Aminobacter aminovorans: one gene and its partner. The protein of the gene in region 2 interacts with the protein of the main gene of each other region in a pairwise test. Links are inferred from orthologs where the notes say so. Each region holds a gene or a part of one and is shown on either strand. Other genes may lie near its edges.

Evidence for each region. Proteins that work in one complex are often made in the same cells at the same time.
Region 1: the proteins of DY201_RS26805 (region 2) and DY201_RS14080 interact in binary tests that used the Escherichia coli proteins (3 or more experiments, as listed by UniProt). The link is inferred for Aminobacter aminovorans from one-to-one orthologs.

What each region holds. Positions count from the first base shown.
Region 1 is NZ_UFSM01000001.1:2,863,014-2,869,874, reverse strand. What follows is about bases 1,259-4,496. They hold DY201_RS14080 (bifunctional acetate--CoA ligase family protein/GNAT family N-acetyltransferase), read right to left. Parts: upstream 4,141-4,496; coding sequence 1,459-4,140; downstream 1,259-1,458. Other genes in these bases: DY201_RS14075 (DUF302 domain-containing protein), read left to right, coding at 4,294-4,496; DY201_RS14085 (pyridoxamine 5'-phosphate oxidase family protein), read left to right, coding at 1,259-1,415. In the rest of the region: response regulator FixJ, read left to right, coding at 1-180; more of DY201_RS14085, read left to right, coding at 969-1,258; more of DY201_RS14075, read left to right, coding at 4,497-4,680; DY201_RS14070 (heavy metal translocating P-type ATPase), read left to right, coding at 4,696-6,549; thioredoxin TrxC, read left to right, coding at 6,578-6,861. UniProt on the Escherichia coli protein: Catalyzes the acetyl-CoA-dependent acetylation of lysine residues of a large number of target proteins. Acetylates RNase R in exponential phase cells and RNase II.
Region 2 is NZ_UFSM01000003.1:48,246-55,848, forward strand. The notes cover bases 2,234-5,054. They hold DY201_RS26805 (DeoR/GlpR family DNA-binding transcription regulator), read right to left. Parts: upstream 4,122-5,054; coding sequence 3,345-4,121; downstream 2,234-3,344. Other genes in these bases: DY201_RS26800 (FGGY-family carbohydrate kinase), read right to left, coding at 2,234-3,348; DY201_RS26810 (bifunctional rhamnulose-1-phosphate aldolase/short-chain dehydrogenase), read left to right, coding at 4,356-5,054. Also shown: DY201_RS26790 (ABC transporter permease), read right to left, coding at 1-431; DY201_RS26795 (sugar ABC transporter ATP-binding protein), read right to left, coding at 428-1,942; more of DY201_RS26800, read right to left, coding at 1,939-2,233; more of DY201_RS26810, read left to right, coding at 5,055-6,458; DY201_RS26815 (DUF1344 domain-containing protein), read right to left, coding at 6,623-6,865; DY201_RS26820 (efflux RND transporter periplasmic adaptor subunit), read left to right, coding at 7,338-7,603. UniProt on the Escherichia coli protein: Represses ulaG and the ulaABCDEF operon. Two ulaR binding sites have been identified in each promoter.

The DNA.
Region 1 (6,861 bases), on a different replicon or contig from region 2:
CGGCAGGTGCTGGACGGGCTTGTCTCGGGGCTGCCCAACAAGACGATCGCCTATGACCTTGGGATTAGCCCACGTACGGTCGAAATCCACCGCGCCAATGTCATGAGCAAGATGGGCGCGGGCAGCCTGTCACATCTCGTGCGCATGGCCTTGATCGTGGGATCCAGACCCTGGGAATAGCCATGGAGAGGTTTGCTAATCTTAGCTTGGGGTCTTCTCCTCCTGCCAATCGCGCCAGTGGGTCGGTCGGATATCGACACGGGCGCCAGTGGTGGCATGCTTCCAGCCGTCTCTACTTCTTACGCACGGGAATACGAGCGCATGCGTCCCCTCCTCGTCGAAGACAGCCAGTTCGAGATCGCGACCAAAAGGTGCGCTTAGGATTGGGCTCCACATCAGCCAATGATCCCCTAAGCGCAGGCGAGTGCTTTGATCTGGATCATTTTTGCAATTTGGCGGTGCGATTCCGGCCCATTGCGTGTCAGTTGTTCCGAGCGGGTAACTCCCAGATGCACACCGTCCCCGAACCGGCGGAACTGCTTCTCCGCCAGGGAAACACAGGTTGATCTGATTGTTCTGCGCGGCTACGGTCATGGCCGTGCGCGGGAGCGGAGCATCGTTCGCAAGGCGTGATGCCGGCAAGATCGAAGTCGAACTTCGCCACGGGCGTACGAACGATTAAGCTGCCCAAGACAGCTGAAGCTCACAAGACCGAAAAGACGATCACAGTCAAAGCTACGTGAGAGCCACGACCCCTCGTCTGTTCGGCGTGCTGAGAACGCAGATTGATCCGGATCAATGCCCAGTTGGCCATGTCCCTCCAACGTGATGCTCAATCCTTCACGGAGAACGGCATGAGCCAGATGTCTCATGCCTCTTTCGACAGTTTCGGACACGTCGCCCAGCGCCACCACGAAATCAATGACACGGAACAACCGAAAGACATAAGGGAAACAGGAGATCACGCCATGCTGGTCCGCTCGCTTACTGCCTTGGAATGCACCAAAATCCTGACGGCCAACCGCGTCGGTCGCCTCGCATGCGCAAAGGACGGGCAGCCCTACGTCGTGCCCCTATACTACGCTCATTCAGACGCTCATCTTTACGCGTTTTCCATGCCCGGCAAGAAGATCGAATGGATGCGAGCCAATCCGCTGGTGTCCATTCAGGTTGACGAACGCGGCCAAGGGCGAGGATGGAGAAGCGTCGTTGCCGACGGCCGATACGAGGAACTGCCGGATCAGATTGGTCACAAGCTTCAGCGGGATCATGCCTGGTCGGTGTTGAGCAAACACTCCGACTGGTGGGAGCCTGGTGCGCTCAAGCCGGTCGTCCCACCCACAGCCCACAGTGCACCACACGTGTTCTTCCGAATCCTGATTGAACAGGTGTCCGGACGAGAAGCAAGCGAGTAGTCGCTCCGTCACGTCTGGAGACACGGCGGCAAGTGCTCGACCTCTATTGCAGTTGGAGCCGGGCCTTCGCAAGGCCGAGCCCGTCTGGAAGATTGGTGATCGAGAAGCCGAATTCGCGACACATGGCCAGCATCCTCGTGTTCTCGCCGAGCACAATGCCTTCGATTCGTTCTATCCCGTCGGCTTTTGCATAATCGACGAGCTGCCTGAGCAACTCCCAGCCAAGACCATGCCCCTGCAGATCAGTGCGAACCAGCAATGCGTATTCGGCGCTGGTATGATCGGGATCGCAGGAAAGCCGGCTGATACCCGCCAATGCGCCGGTGCGTGTCTCGAGGGCGACGAAGGCCATGTTGCGGTCGTAGTCGAGCTGGGTGAGCCGCTTCAACATCTGGTCGGAGAAGCTGCTGCTCGACGACAGAAAACGCAGGCGCAGATCGTCAGGCGAAATCCTGGCAAGAAATTCGGGATAGAGCGCGATGTCGGCCGGCTTGATCGGGCGGATGTTGTAGTGAGTGTCACCCGCTGAAAACGCCTTTTCCCAACCCGACGGATAAGGCCTGATGGCAAGTGCGAGGTTCGGCCCCGCCTCGTCGACCCGTTCCGGCTCGATCACGATGCGGGCGTCGAGCGCAGTCACGCCGGCCTGGTCTGCCAGCAGTGGATTGATGTCCATCGAAACCAGGCATGGAAAGTCGACGATCATCTGCGACAGGCCATTGAGTGCTGCAACGATCGATTGCCTGTCCGCCGGCTTGCGATCCCGGAAACCGGCGAGCAGGCGGCCGATCCGCGTTTGGTCTATCAAGTCACCGGCAAGGACGTCGTCGAGCGGGGGCAAAGCGATCGCCGTGTCGTCCATCACTTCAACTGCCACGCCGCCGGCACCAAACAGGATGGCCGGCCCGAAGATCGGATCCAGGCTCATGCCGAGGATGAGTTCCTGCGCGTGTTTTCGAACGACCATGGGCTGAACGGCATAGCCTTCAATATCGGCTTGTGGAGCGTGGCTGCGCACACGCGCTTCGATTGCGCGTGCTGCCTCGCCGGCGGCAGCGGCATCGGCAATGTTGAGCACCACACCACCAATGTCCGATTTGTGCGAGATCGCCTTGGACAGCAACTTGACGACGATATGTTCGGACGTCGTGAGGAGCCGTTCGGCCGCCGCTTCCACTTCGGCAGGAGAGCTGGCGACGACCGTCTCGGGCACCGGGATGCCGTAGGCAGCAAGTGCTGCCTTGGCTTCCGGCTCTGTCAGCATTCGCCGCCCTTCCTTGGCCACGCGCCTGAATATCGCAAGCACGGCTTCTCGGCCGCTTTTGGTGTCCTCGCTGCCGCTGGACGGTGTGCGCATCAATGCCCGCTGGGCACGCGACAATTGACTGAGATTAGAAACCGCCGTTGCGGCATCCGCTGGCGTTTCGAAGCTGGCAATACCGGCATCCTGAAGAACACGTCGCCCTTCGCGCGCCGTGTGTTCGCCGAGCCAACAGGTCAGGACAGGTTTGCCGTCAATCTTGCCGTCCTGCGCGAGCGCTGCCACCGCTCTTGCCGCCGCAAGCGGCGAGCCGAGCCCGGTCGGGCAGTTCATGACCAGGACGACGTCGATCCCGGCATCGCCAGCGACGGTCTCCACCGCTGCCCGATAGCGCTCCGGCGGGGCATCGCCGATAATGTCGACCGGATTGGCGTGGGACCATGTGACCGGCAGGACGGCATCCAGAGAGGCGATCGTTTCCAGCGAGAGTTCGGCCAGTTGCCCGTTGCCGTCGATGAGTTGATCGACCGCTAACACGCCGGCGCCGCCGCCATTGGTGACAATACCGACGCGGGCTCGTTCCAGAGGACCGAAACGCGCGGTCGTTTCAACCGCATCGAACAGCTCGGTCAGGCCTTTGACACGCAGGATGCCAGCGCGGAAAAGTGCCGCATCGACGACACGATCGGCCCCCGACAGCGCACCGGTGTGGGTCGCAGCCGCTTTGGCCGATTGCTCGTGCCGGCCCGACTTGATCGCGATCACCGGCTTGACCCATGCCGCCGCACGGGCGGCCGAGATGAACTTGCGCGGATTGGGAATGGTTTCGAGATACATCACGATGGCGCGGGTGTGCGTATCGCCCGCCAACATGTCGAGACAATCCCCCACGTCGACATCCGCCATGTCGCCCAGGGAGACGATCTGCGAGAAGCCGACATTGTTGTCAGCCGCCCAGTCGATCAGCGATGTGGCGATGGCGCCGGATTGCGACAGCAGCGCGATGTTGCCAGGCTTGGCGGCCATATGGGCAAATCCGGCATTGAGCCGTATTGGTGGGATCATCAGCCCCACCGTGTTGGGCCCGATGATGCGGAAAACGGTAGGCTTGGCCGCATCGAGCATCGCCTGGCGCAGCCCGTTCTCGAGCGTAAGGCCGGCGGTGATCACGACCGCCGCCCGCGTACCCTTGTCAGCAAGCTCGCGCACGATGGCGGGAACCGTCTCAGGCGGCGTGACGATGACGCCAAGGTCTGGGACACCCGGAAGGTCGACCGCCTTGGGAAAGCATTGCCGACCGGCGACCTCAGAATACTTCGGGTTGACGGGCCAGATCTCGCCCTCGAAGCCGCCGTCAACGATGTTGTTGAAGACGACGCGACCGACAGAACCTTCGCGGACCGATGCACCGAACACGGCGACCGACTTCGGGGCAAAGGCATGTTCGAGATTTCGGATCGTCACCCCATAGGCCTCCTGTTCATGTCAATTATCGCCTGTCGATCTTGCCGGTTCGTTGCGTTGGATCAAAGCGTTCTGCGATCCACGTGATTAGCTGTTGCGAAAGGTCGCTCGCTCGTGGCGACGAGGTGTTGCGTTCAACGGTCGGAGAATTAGATGAGCTACTATTTCAGCAAGACCGTCGCCATGCCGTTCGCCACGGCGATCAGTCACGTGACCAACAAGCTCGCAAGCAAGGGCTTTGGTGTTCTGACGTCGATCGACGTAAAGCAGGTCATGAAAGCCAAGCTTGGCGCCGATTTCAAGCCGTATGTGATCCTGGGCGCCTGCAATCCGCATTTCGCATGGCGTGCGCTCCAAACCGAAGACAAGATCGGAACCATGCTGCCGTGCAACGTCGTCGTCATGGAAGTCGGACCAGGACAGGTAGAGATCGCAGCAGTCGATCCGGTCGCTTCAATGGGCGCTATCGGCAATCCCGCGCTTGCGCAGGCCGCACAGGAGGTGCGTCGCCTGCTCGAGGATATGGTCCGCGAACTCTAGCGCCGAGGGACATCGATGAACGAGACTGCTCTGCGACGCGCATTGCTGGCCATAGCCATCCTGGGTCTCGCCATTGGGGGTGCAGTCTGGCGAACCGGGCTCGGCCCTCTCGAAGCCGATATGATCTGGACGGTGGCGACTTTACCCGTGGTGGTGGCTCTCGCCATATCCATACTTCGTGATTTCTGGATCGGCCGTTTCGGTGTCGATGCGATCGCCTTGGTGTCGATGTCCGCCGCGCTGCTGCTTGGTCAACCCCTCGCAGCAGTGGTGGTGGCGATCATGTATGCTGGCGGTACTGTGCTTGAGGATTTCGCCCGCGGACGAGCCGAACGAAATCTCAAGGCATTGACTGACCGCTCTCCGCGTGTCGCCCATCGCAAGTCGCCACAAGGTACGGTGACCATTTCCGTCGAAGAGGTGGCAGTAGGCGACGCTTTGATGGTGCATGCCGGCGAGTTGCTTCCTGTCGACGGCATCCTGCTCGATGCTTCGGCTTCGCTTGACGAGTCGGCGGTGACCGGAGAGCCATTGCCGGTGCGACGCAGCCCGGGAGATGTGCTGCGCAGTGGCACACTCAACGCTGGTGAGACTTTCAGCATGAGGGCTTCGGCCCTCGCACAACAGAGTACCTATGCTGCCATCGTTCGCATGGTTGCTGCTGCGCAAACCGCAAAATCGCCGTTCATCCGTATGGCCGACCGATTTGCGCTGTTCCTGCTGCCAGCCACTTTGCTGGTCTCTGGTGCCGCGTGGTACATCTCCGGCGATCCGATTCGGGCGCTTGCCGTGCTGGTCGTCGCGACGCCTTGCCCGCTCATCCTCGCAGCACCCGTCGCCTTTATTGGCGGCCTATCGCATGCCGCGCGTGCAGGCATCCTGATGAAGGGCAGCGCGGCTCTCGAGGCGCTTGCACTGGTCCGAACCGCAATCTTCGACAAGACTGGGACCTTGACCATCGGTGGCGCCGAACTCATCGAAATCGAGGCAGCACCCGACCGCGACGCCGATAATCTGCTGCAACTGTTGGCATCCCTGGAGCAGGCCTCGCACCATGTTCTCGCCGACTCGATTATCCGGGCAGCGCGCGGCAGGCAGTTGATACTTTCGCATCCGCGCGATGTCCGCGAGCATCGCGGTGCGGGCCTGAACGGCCGCATCGAAAACATGTCGATCACGGCGGGATCTCGGACTCTCGTGCTCGCCGACAAGCCTCTGCCCGGCTGGGCCAAATGCGGTGAAGAAAAATACCGGGACAAGCCGGTGCTCAGGGTCTTTGTGGCGCTCGGCGGACGGCTTGCCGGTGTTTTCACCTTCGGGGACGCCCTTCGCGTTGATGCCCGTGATGCGCTCGGCAAGCTGCGTTCAGCCGGCATCGCGCGCATGATCATGCTCACAGGCGACGACAGCGTGGCTACCGGCCGCATCTCCGCCATGCTCGACCTCGACGCCGTTGTCGCCGATGCGACCCCTGTCGATAAAGTCGAGACGGTCAGAGCCGAGCAAGCCTTGGCACCGACGATGATGGTCGGCGACGGCATCAACGATGCCCCTGCCCTGGCGGCCGCAACGGTCGGTGTCGCCATGGGCGCACGCGGTGCGACCGCCTCCTCCGAGGCGGCAGACGTCATCGTGCTGACCGACAGACTGCAGCCGGTTGCCGATGCAGTTCGGATTGCACGGCGAACGCGAGCCATCGCCTTGCAGAGCATCATTGCCGGGCTGGCGCTCTCGGGGCTGGCAATGATCGCGGCCGCGATGGGGCAGGTCACCCCGGTTGCCGGAGCGCTGATCCAGGAAGGAATTGACGTTGCGGTAATCCTGAACGCCTTGCGCGCCCTTGGCGATGGACATCTGGGACGCACATAGTGGACGAGAGTAAAATCGGTGAATGGCAATGACACAGCAGAATCTGGTGGTTTGCAGCAAATGCGGTGGGGTCAACCGCCTGCCGCCGGCCCGCAATGCCCTGGAGGCAAAATGCGGAAAGTGCGGCACCAGGCTATTTTCAGGGCATCCTGACGACGTCGATGCAGCGACTTTCCATCATCAGATCGCGCGCAGCACCTTGCCCGTGGTCGTAGATGTGTGGGCACCCTGGTGCGGCCCCTGCAAGTTGATGGCGCCGGCTTACTCAATGGCAGCAAGTGAACTGGAGCCGCATGTTCGCCTTATCAAACT
Region 2 (7,603 bases):
AGCGTCACGACGATGGATGGTATCCTGGCATAAGCGACGAGGATGCCGATGATGGCATTGACAGCCATGCCTACCAGCACCGGCGCCAGCCAAGCGAACCAGATCGGATAGCCGGCAACCGCAAGCGAGCCCGAAATCGTCGCCAAGACGCCGATCAGCGCGCCGACCGACACGTCGATGTTGCCGGTAACGATGACCATCGCCATACCGATGGCGGCGACAGCGATATAGGCGTTGCCGGAAAATATGGTGGTCAAATTGTTGGCGCTGATGAAGCGTGGATTGACCATCGTGACCACGGCAAAGAGGACGACGATGGCAGCGAGCACCACGATCTCCTGGCCATATTCGGCAAAAAGCCGCTTGAAGAAGCCCGGGCGCTGCAGCACCGGGCGGGAGCGGGCGGTCGCTTCGACAGTCGTCGTCATTATGCCGCCTCCCCGCTGCGATGCGCCGTCATGGCAGCGCCGACTCGTTCGGGCGTGGCGTCGGCACGATCGATCTCGCCGGTGATCTGGCCGCCGCTGATCACCAGCACGCGATCGCTCATGCCAAGCACCTCAGGCAGTTCGCTCGAAATCATGATGACGGCAACGCCCTGCTTCACGAGCTCTCCCATGATGGTGTGGATTTCGGCCTTGGCGCCGACATCGACGCCGCGCGTCGGCTCGTCGAGGATCAGCACCTTGGGCTTGGTCTCCAGCCATTTGGCGATGACCACTTTCTGCTGGTTGCCGCCCGACAGCTCGCCGACCGGCTGGCCGATGCTGCGGCAGCGGATGCTGAGCCGCTTGACCGCTTCGAGGGCGCGCTGCGCCTCCTCGCCGGCCTTGATGAAGATGCCCGAAGATAGCCGCTCGATGGTCGCCATCGAAACGTTCTTGCGGATGGCCATGGACTTGACGAGGCCCTGCAAACCCCTGTCCTCCGGCACATAGGCGATGCCGAGATCGCGCGCCTGGCGTGGCGAGGCGATGCGGACCGCCTTACCCTCCATCTCGATCTCGCCTGACGTGGCTGGCGTCATGCCGAACAGGGTCAGTGCGAGTTCGGTTCGGCCGCTGCCAACGAGGCCGGCAATGCCGAGGATCTCGCCGCGCCTCAGATCAAAGGAGATGTCGCGCACATGGCGACCGTGATTGAGGTTCCTCACCCGAAGCACGGTGTCGCCGATGCTGGCTTGCGCCTTCGGGAACAGGCTTTCGATCGAGCGGCCGACCATCATCGAAACAAGCTGGTTCTCGTCGACCTCGCCGATGTCCCTGGTCGCGACATGGGCACCGTCGCGCAGCACGGTTACGCGATCGGCGAGCGCGAAGATCTCGGGCATGCGATGGCTGACATAGACGATGCCGACGCCGCGTTCGCGCAGTTGCCGGACGACGGCCATCAGCCGTTGGACGTCGGACTCGACCAGCGACGCCGTCGGCTCATCCATGATCAGGATGCGGGCGTTCTTGCTCAGCGCCTTGGCGATCTCGACGCGCTGACGCTGGGCGACCGACAGGCTCAGCACCTTGGTATCGACGTCAAGGTCATAGGTGTCGAGCTGGTCGAGCAGATCGCGGGTCAGGCGACGCACCTCCGTCCAGTCGATGATGCCGGTGGCCGTGCGCGGATAGTTGCCGAGGAAGACGTTCTCCGCCACCGACAGCTCGGGGAACAGCAGCAATTCCTGGTAGACCGTGGCAATGCCTGCAGCACCTGCGTCGCGAGTCGACGAGAACTTCATCTCCTTGCCGTCGACGGTGATGGCGCCGGCGTCGGGCGTGTAGAGCCCCGACATCATCTTGATCAGCGTCGACTTGCCGGCGCCGTTTTCGCCGAGCAGCGCATGAACCTCGCCGGGGCGGACGTCGAAGCTGACGTCCTTCAGCACCTTCACGCCGCCGAAGGACTTGGACATGCCGGTCAGGCTAACATAGGCGGTCGAACTGCTCATCGGCCCGCCTCCTTCGCTTCAGGCGTTGCCGTCCTGGCAGCGGCGCGCGCACCGTCGGCCAGTTCGCGCCAGCGCGCGCGGTAAGCATCGAGACCAGGTATGTGGCTGGCCGACACCGGGACGGTCTCGTCCCCGAACGGCTTCAGGCCAAGCGCCTTGAAGGCCAGTGCCGCGGCGCCCGTTGCAGAGCCTTCGCTCATCATCGAGCGCATGACTGTCTGCGTCGGGCGCAGCTGCGCCATCATGGCGGTGAACAGGTCGATCTTCGCCAGGCCGCCGTCGATAACCAGGAGATTTTCCGACTTGATCAGGTCGAGCGACAGGTCCGTCATCATGGCGATATAGAGTGCGGCGACCGCCGCCCTCTCCTCGCCGGTGACGTCGCCGCCGACGACATTCCCCTTCGTCTCGGGGAAGGGTCCACCGGCAGCCCATGACGGCATGGCGAAGACCCCGCGCTCCATCACACGCTCGACCGCTGCCTGCGAGATCGGCTTGTTCCAGTTTTCGCTGATCAGATCGTATTCGCGACCGCCCATGAAGCGAAGCGACGGCGCCGGCTCACCGTTGACCGTCACATTGGCGATCATGTCGCGCTCCTGGTCGAGCGCGCCGAGCGGACAGTCCAGATTGATGATGATGACCCAGGTGCCGGTCGAAACCAGCGTGAAGTCGTGCAGCCCGGTCATGCGGTAATAGGCCAGCGCCGCATTGGAATCGTGCACGCCATTGTGGACGGCGATCGCCCGTATGCTGCCGTCCGGCGTGGTGACGCTGGCCTCGCCGACCACCGCACCCGCAGGCGCAATGGCCGGAAAGCGGTCACGCCAGCCGAGCCGCTCGACCAGCGAGCTGTAGTCGCGCTTGAGCGGCGCCCAAAGCTGGCTATGCGCGCCCAGATAGGACCATTCGGCGAGCTTGCGCCCGCTGAAGCGCCAGACCCAATATTGGGGATAGCACAGGATCGCTTCGGTGGCCGCGAACGCTTCGGGTTCTTCGACCTCCAGCCAGTAGATATGGCGGGCGATGGAGAAACCCAGCGGCAGCCAGGGCGTGTAGGTCTCCGAGAAGTCGGGCAAGATCGGATCGATCGCTCCGGCGATGGGCCTCGGAACTTCCTGCTCATAGTCGAGGATCGGATGCAGCAGCTCGTTGCCGCGCACCAGTGCAAAAGCGCATCCGTGAGCGGAGATCATCATCCGCGTCACGTCATGTGTCTCTGCGACCTCGGCCAGCTCATGGTTCATCCAGGAAAACAAGCGCTCATCGTCGAGCACGCTCTTGCCGCGATAATCATGCCAGACCGGCTTGGTGCGGCGCTCGTCGAGCAGCGTGCCGTCAGGCGAGAACACGAACAGCTTGGAGTTCGTCTTGCCGAGATCGAAGACCGCCAGCGCGCCGCTCATGCACCGCCCCCGTTGGACGCGATTCGCAGCGCGATACCCGCGCTTTCGAGCATCTTGGCATGCTGGTCAGACAGGCCTTCATCGGTGATGACCATGGCCAGCCGCGTCAGCGGCAGGGCGACATTACGGGCATGGATCGAGAACTTGCGGCTGTCGGCCAGGACGACGATCTGGTCGGCGTTGTGGCTGAGCTCCTGGATCGAGCGCACCATCAGCGGATGCGATTCAAGTAGGCCATCAGGGCTGATCCCCTGCGCGCCGAGGAAGAACTTGGAGGCATAGAAGTTGATCGGCTGCGACGGCGAGTAGATGACCCGGGGCTCGCGATGCAGCTCGCCACCCGCCAAGGTCAGGCTGCACTTGCCGTGCTCGCCGAGATAGCCCGCCAACGGCATGGAGTTGGTGAACAGGCGGACATTGCGATCGGCCAGCTTGACGCCCAGATGAAAGCAGGTCGAACCGCCATTGACGATGACCGCATCGCCGTCGGCGACCATAGTCGCGGCCAGTTCGGCGATCAGCCGCTTGGGCTCGACCGCGAGGTCGCGGTTCTCGTCATAAGGACGAGCGAATGCGGTCCCCTGAGCCGCGCTATCCAGCGCGGAGATGCCGCCATAGACCTTTCGGGCACTGCCCGCCTCATCGATCTTGTCGATGTCGCGCCGCACGGTGGCTGCGGAAACGCCGAGATGCTCCTGCAGATCACGCACAGACGCAAAAGGCCGGTCGCGCAAAAGCTCGATGATCTGCCGCTGGCGGACCAGGTCGTTCACGAAAACACCTCCCATGGCTTCGCGAAAAGGCTATGCCATGAGCTAACTTACGCAAATCGATTTGATGCGCAAGCGATTTGTGATGAAAATTGCTCATACTGCGCTGCAACTAGATCATGATGCGACGCACAATGATTTAGTTCGCTCTTTTTACGATTGACAAACCGCATGGCTTGGCCTGATTTTACGGCCAAACGAGAGCGGCGCCCGATCTCGCGCCGGGAGGAATCCGACATGCCCGACACCAACTCCACGCGGCTTGCAAATCTGTGGGACGACGCCAGGGCGGCCGCCATGAGCGAGCCGGAGCGCCTGGTCTATCGCTCCAACATTTTGGGCTCGGACAAGCGCGTCACCAACTATGGCGGCGGCAACACCTCTTCCAAGATCCTCCAGAAGGATCCGCTGACAGGCGCCGAGGTGGAGGTTCTGTGGGTCAAGGGTTCGGGCGGCGACAGCGCGTCGATCAAGCTCGACGGTTTCGCCACGCTGTACATGGACAAGCTGCGCGCGCTGAAAGGACTCTATCGCGGTCTTGCACATGAGGACGAGATGGTCGGCTACCTGCCGCACTGCACGTTCAACCTCAACCCGCGCGCCGCCTCCATCGACACCCCGCTTCACGCCTATGTTCCAAGGGCTTACGTGGACCACATGCACCCCGACGCGATCATCGCGATCGCGGCCGCCAAGGATTCAAAGGCGCTCACTGCCAGGATCTTCGGCGGCGAGATCGGCTGGCTGCCGTGGAAGCGCCCGGGCTTCGAACTCGGGCTCTGGCTCGAAAAATTCTGCCTGGAGAACCCGGCGGCCAAGGGCGTCGTTCTCGAGAGCCATGGCCTGTTCACCTGGGGCGACACGCCCAAGGAGTGCTACGCCACCACCATTGACACCATCAACAAGGCGATCGGCTGGTTCGAAAGCGAGGCGAAGGGCAAGCCGGCCTTTGGCGGCGCGGTTGCGACGTCGCTGCCGGCAGATGAACGCCGGGCAGTCGCCGCGCGCATGATGCCGCGTATCCGCGGCATGATCTCGCAACAGGGCGTGCGCAAGCTTGGTCATTTCGACGACAGCGACGCCGTGCTGGAATTCGTCAACTCGCACCATCTGCGCGATCTCGCAGCCCTCGGCACCTCCTGTCCCGACCATTTCCTGCGCACCAAGATCAGACCGCTGGTGATCGACTTTGATCCTGCCAGGCCTGATGTAGACGCCGTGATTGCGATGCTGCCCAAGGCGCTGGACGATTATCGCGCCAGCTACCAGGCCTATTACGACCGCTGCCGGCATGCGGACTCGCCCGCCGTGCGCGATCCCAACGCCGTGGTCTACCTGATGCCCGGCGTCGGCATGTTCACCTTCGCAGCCGACAAGGCGACATCAAGGATTTCAGGCGAATTCTACGTCAACGCCATCAACGTCATGCGCGGCGCATCATCGGTCTCAACCTATGTCGGTCTGCCCGAGCAGGAAGCCTTCGACATCGAGTACTGGCTGCTCGAGGAGGCCAAGCTGCAGCGCATGCCCAAGCCGAAATCGCTGGCCGGCCAGATCGCCTTCGTCACCGGCGGCGCCGGGGGCATCGGCAAGGCGACGGCCGCCCGGCTTCTGCGCGAAGGCGCTTGCGTTGTCATCGCTGACATCGACGAGGCCGCCCTTGCCACCGCGCATGACGAACTCGGCAAGGCATTCGGCAAGGACTTCGTGCGGCCCGTCCGCCTCGACGTCACCGACGAAACAGGCGTGGCCTCGGCCTATGCCGACAGCGCCGTCGAGTTCGGCGGCACTGATATCTTGGTCTCGAACGCCGGCATCTCCTCGTCAGCGCCGATCGAGGACACGGAACTCGCCATGTGGAACCGCAACATGGATATCCTCGCCAAGGGCTATTTCCTGGTGTCGCGCGAGGCGTTCCGCACTTTCAAGCAGCAGCAGATCGGCGGCAACATCGTCTTCATCGCCTCGAAGAACGGACTGGCCGCCTCGCCCAATGCGGCCGCCTACTGCACGGCCAAGGCGGCCGAGATCCATCTCGCGCGCTGCCTGGCGCTCGAGGGCGCCGAGCATCAGATCCGGGTCAACACCGTCAATCCCGACGCCGTGCTGCGCGGCTCGAAGATCTGGACCGGCGAATGGCGCGAGCAGCGCGCGGCGGCCTACGCAATGCAGCCGGACGAACTCGAGGAACACTACCGCAAGCGCTCGATGCTGAAACGCTCGGTCTTCCCGGAAGACATCGCCGAAGCGGTCTACTTCCTCGCCTCAGATATGTCGGCCAAGTCGACCGGCAACATCATCAATGTCGACGCCGGCAACGCCCAGAGCTTTACCCGGTAGTCCTGTCGGACCAATTCCCTGAGCCGAGCCAAGTCGGCAAGTGGGAGCCGAGGGCAGGTCATCGAGGTGATGGCGCCAGGCCTTGCTGCCAATCGCGGTCTACGAGAAACAAGCGCCACGGGGCGGGGGATTCCGTGGCGCTTGTCCCGTCCGAGCTGATACGACTAGTACGACTTCAGCACGGCGGTAACGCGGTCTCCTTCGCCATTCAGCTGGATCGACACTTTCTCGCCAGCCTGCAGCGCTGGCACGGCGACGTCACGCGGCACCGTAAAGCTCCTGCCGTTTTCAAGCGTTATGACGCGAACGTCATGGTTGTAGCTGGCGACGACGCCGTCGCTGGAGGCGGCGAATGCCACGCCGGCGGTGAGCGCGATGGACGACGCGATGAGGAGGATGGTCTTCATTTGGGAGGTCTTTCCGTTTCTTGGACAAAGGTGGGGCGTTGTCCGGCATCGCTGGGATGTCCGGACTGCTGCTCGCACCAGAGTTTTTCGTGAGGGTTTGACTGCGGTCGGATGACCGGAGCCACAAACCTGCCGCCTGGCAGCAGGTCATCGTCGATTTCAGTCAGGCATTTTCCGTCTCCAATGTTCATCGGCTTTCGAGCCGTCATTGAAGGCTGCTCTTTCCAGTCACTGGAAAGTCAAGTCGTCAATTCACGATCTTTCCGCCGGTCCTTTCGACTGCACCTTGGGGGCGGTCAGCGGACGCTCGCTGCGTCCACCGCCAAAAAAAGCGAGGGCGCATAGCCGGCAACAAAGACGGTTGACCTTCCAGTCACCGGAAACCCTAGCGTCGCCACAAATCATCCAGCGGCGTCGTTACGGGCGTCGCGCATCTGTCTGCGAGGCACACCAAATGACTGGAAAGACAAGAATGTTGCTGTTGGCCACGGTGGCCGTCGGCGCTCCCACATGGCTCATGCAGGCAGGCGATGGGCCGGCCTATGTCAGGCAGGCAATGGCGTCGGTGGAGGCCGCACCGCCACCGCCGCCGCCACAGGTTCCGGTAGCCGAAGTCGTCACCCGCGTGCTTGCGCCGGCGTCCGAGTTCACCGGTGTCGTTGCCGCTGTCAGGACCGTCGAGCTGCGTCCGCGGGTTGGCGGGGTCATCGAAACCGTCAGCGTGCCGGAGGGGGGGCT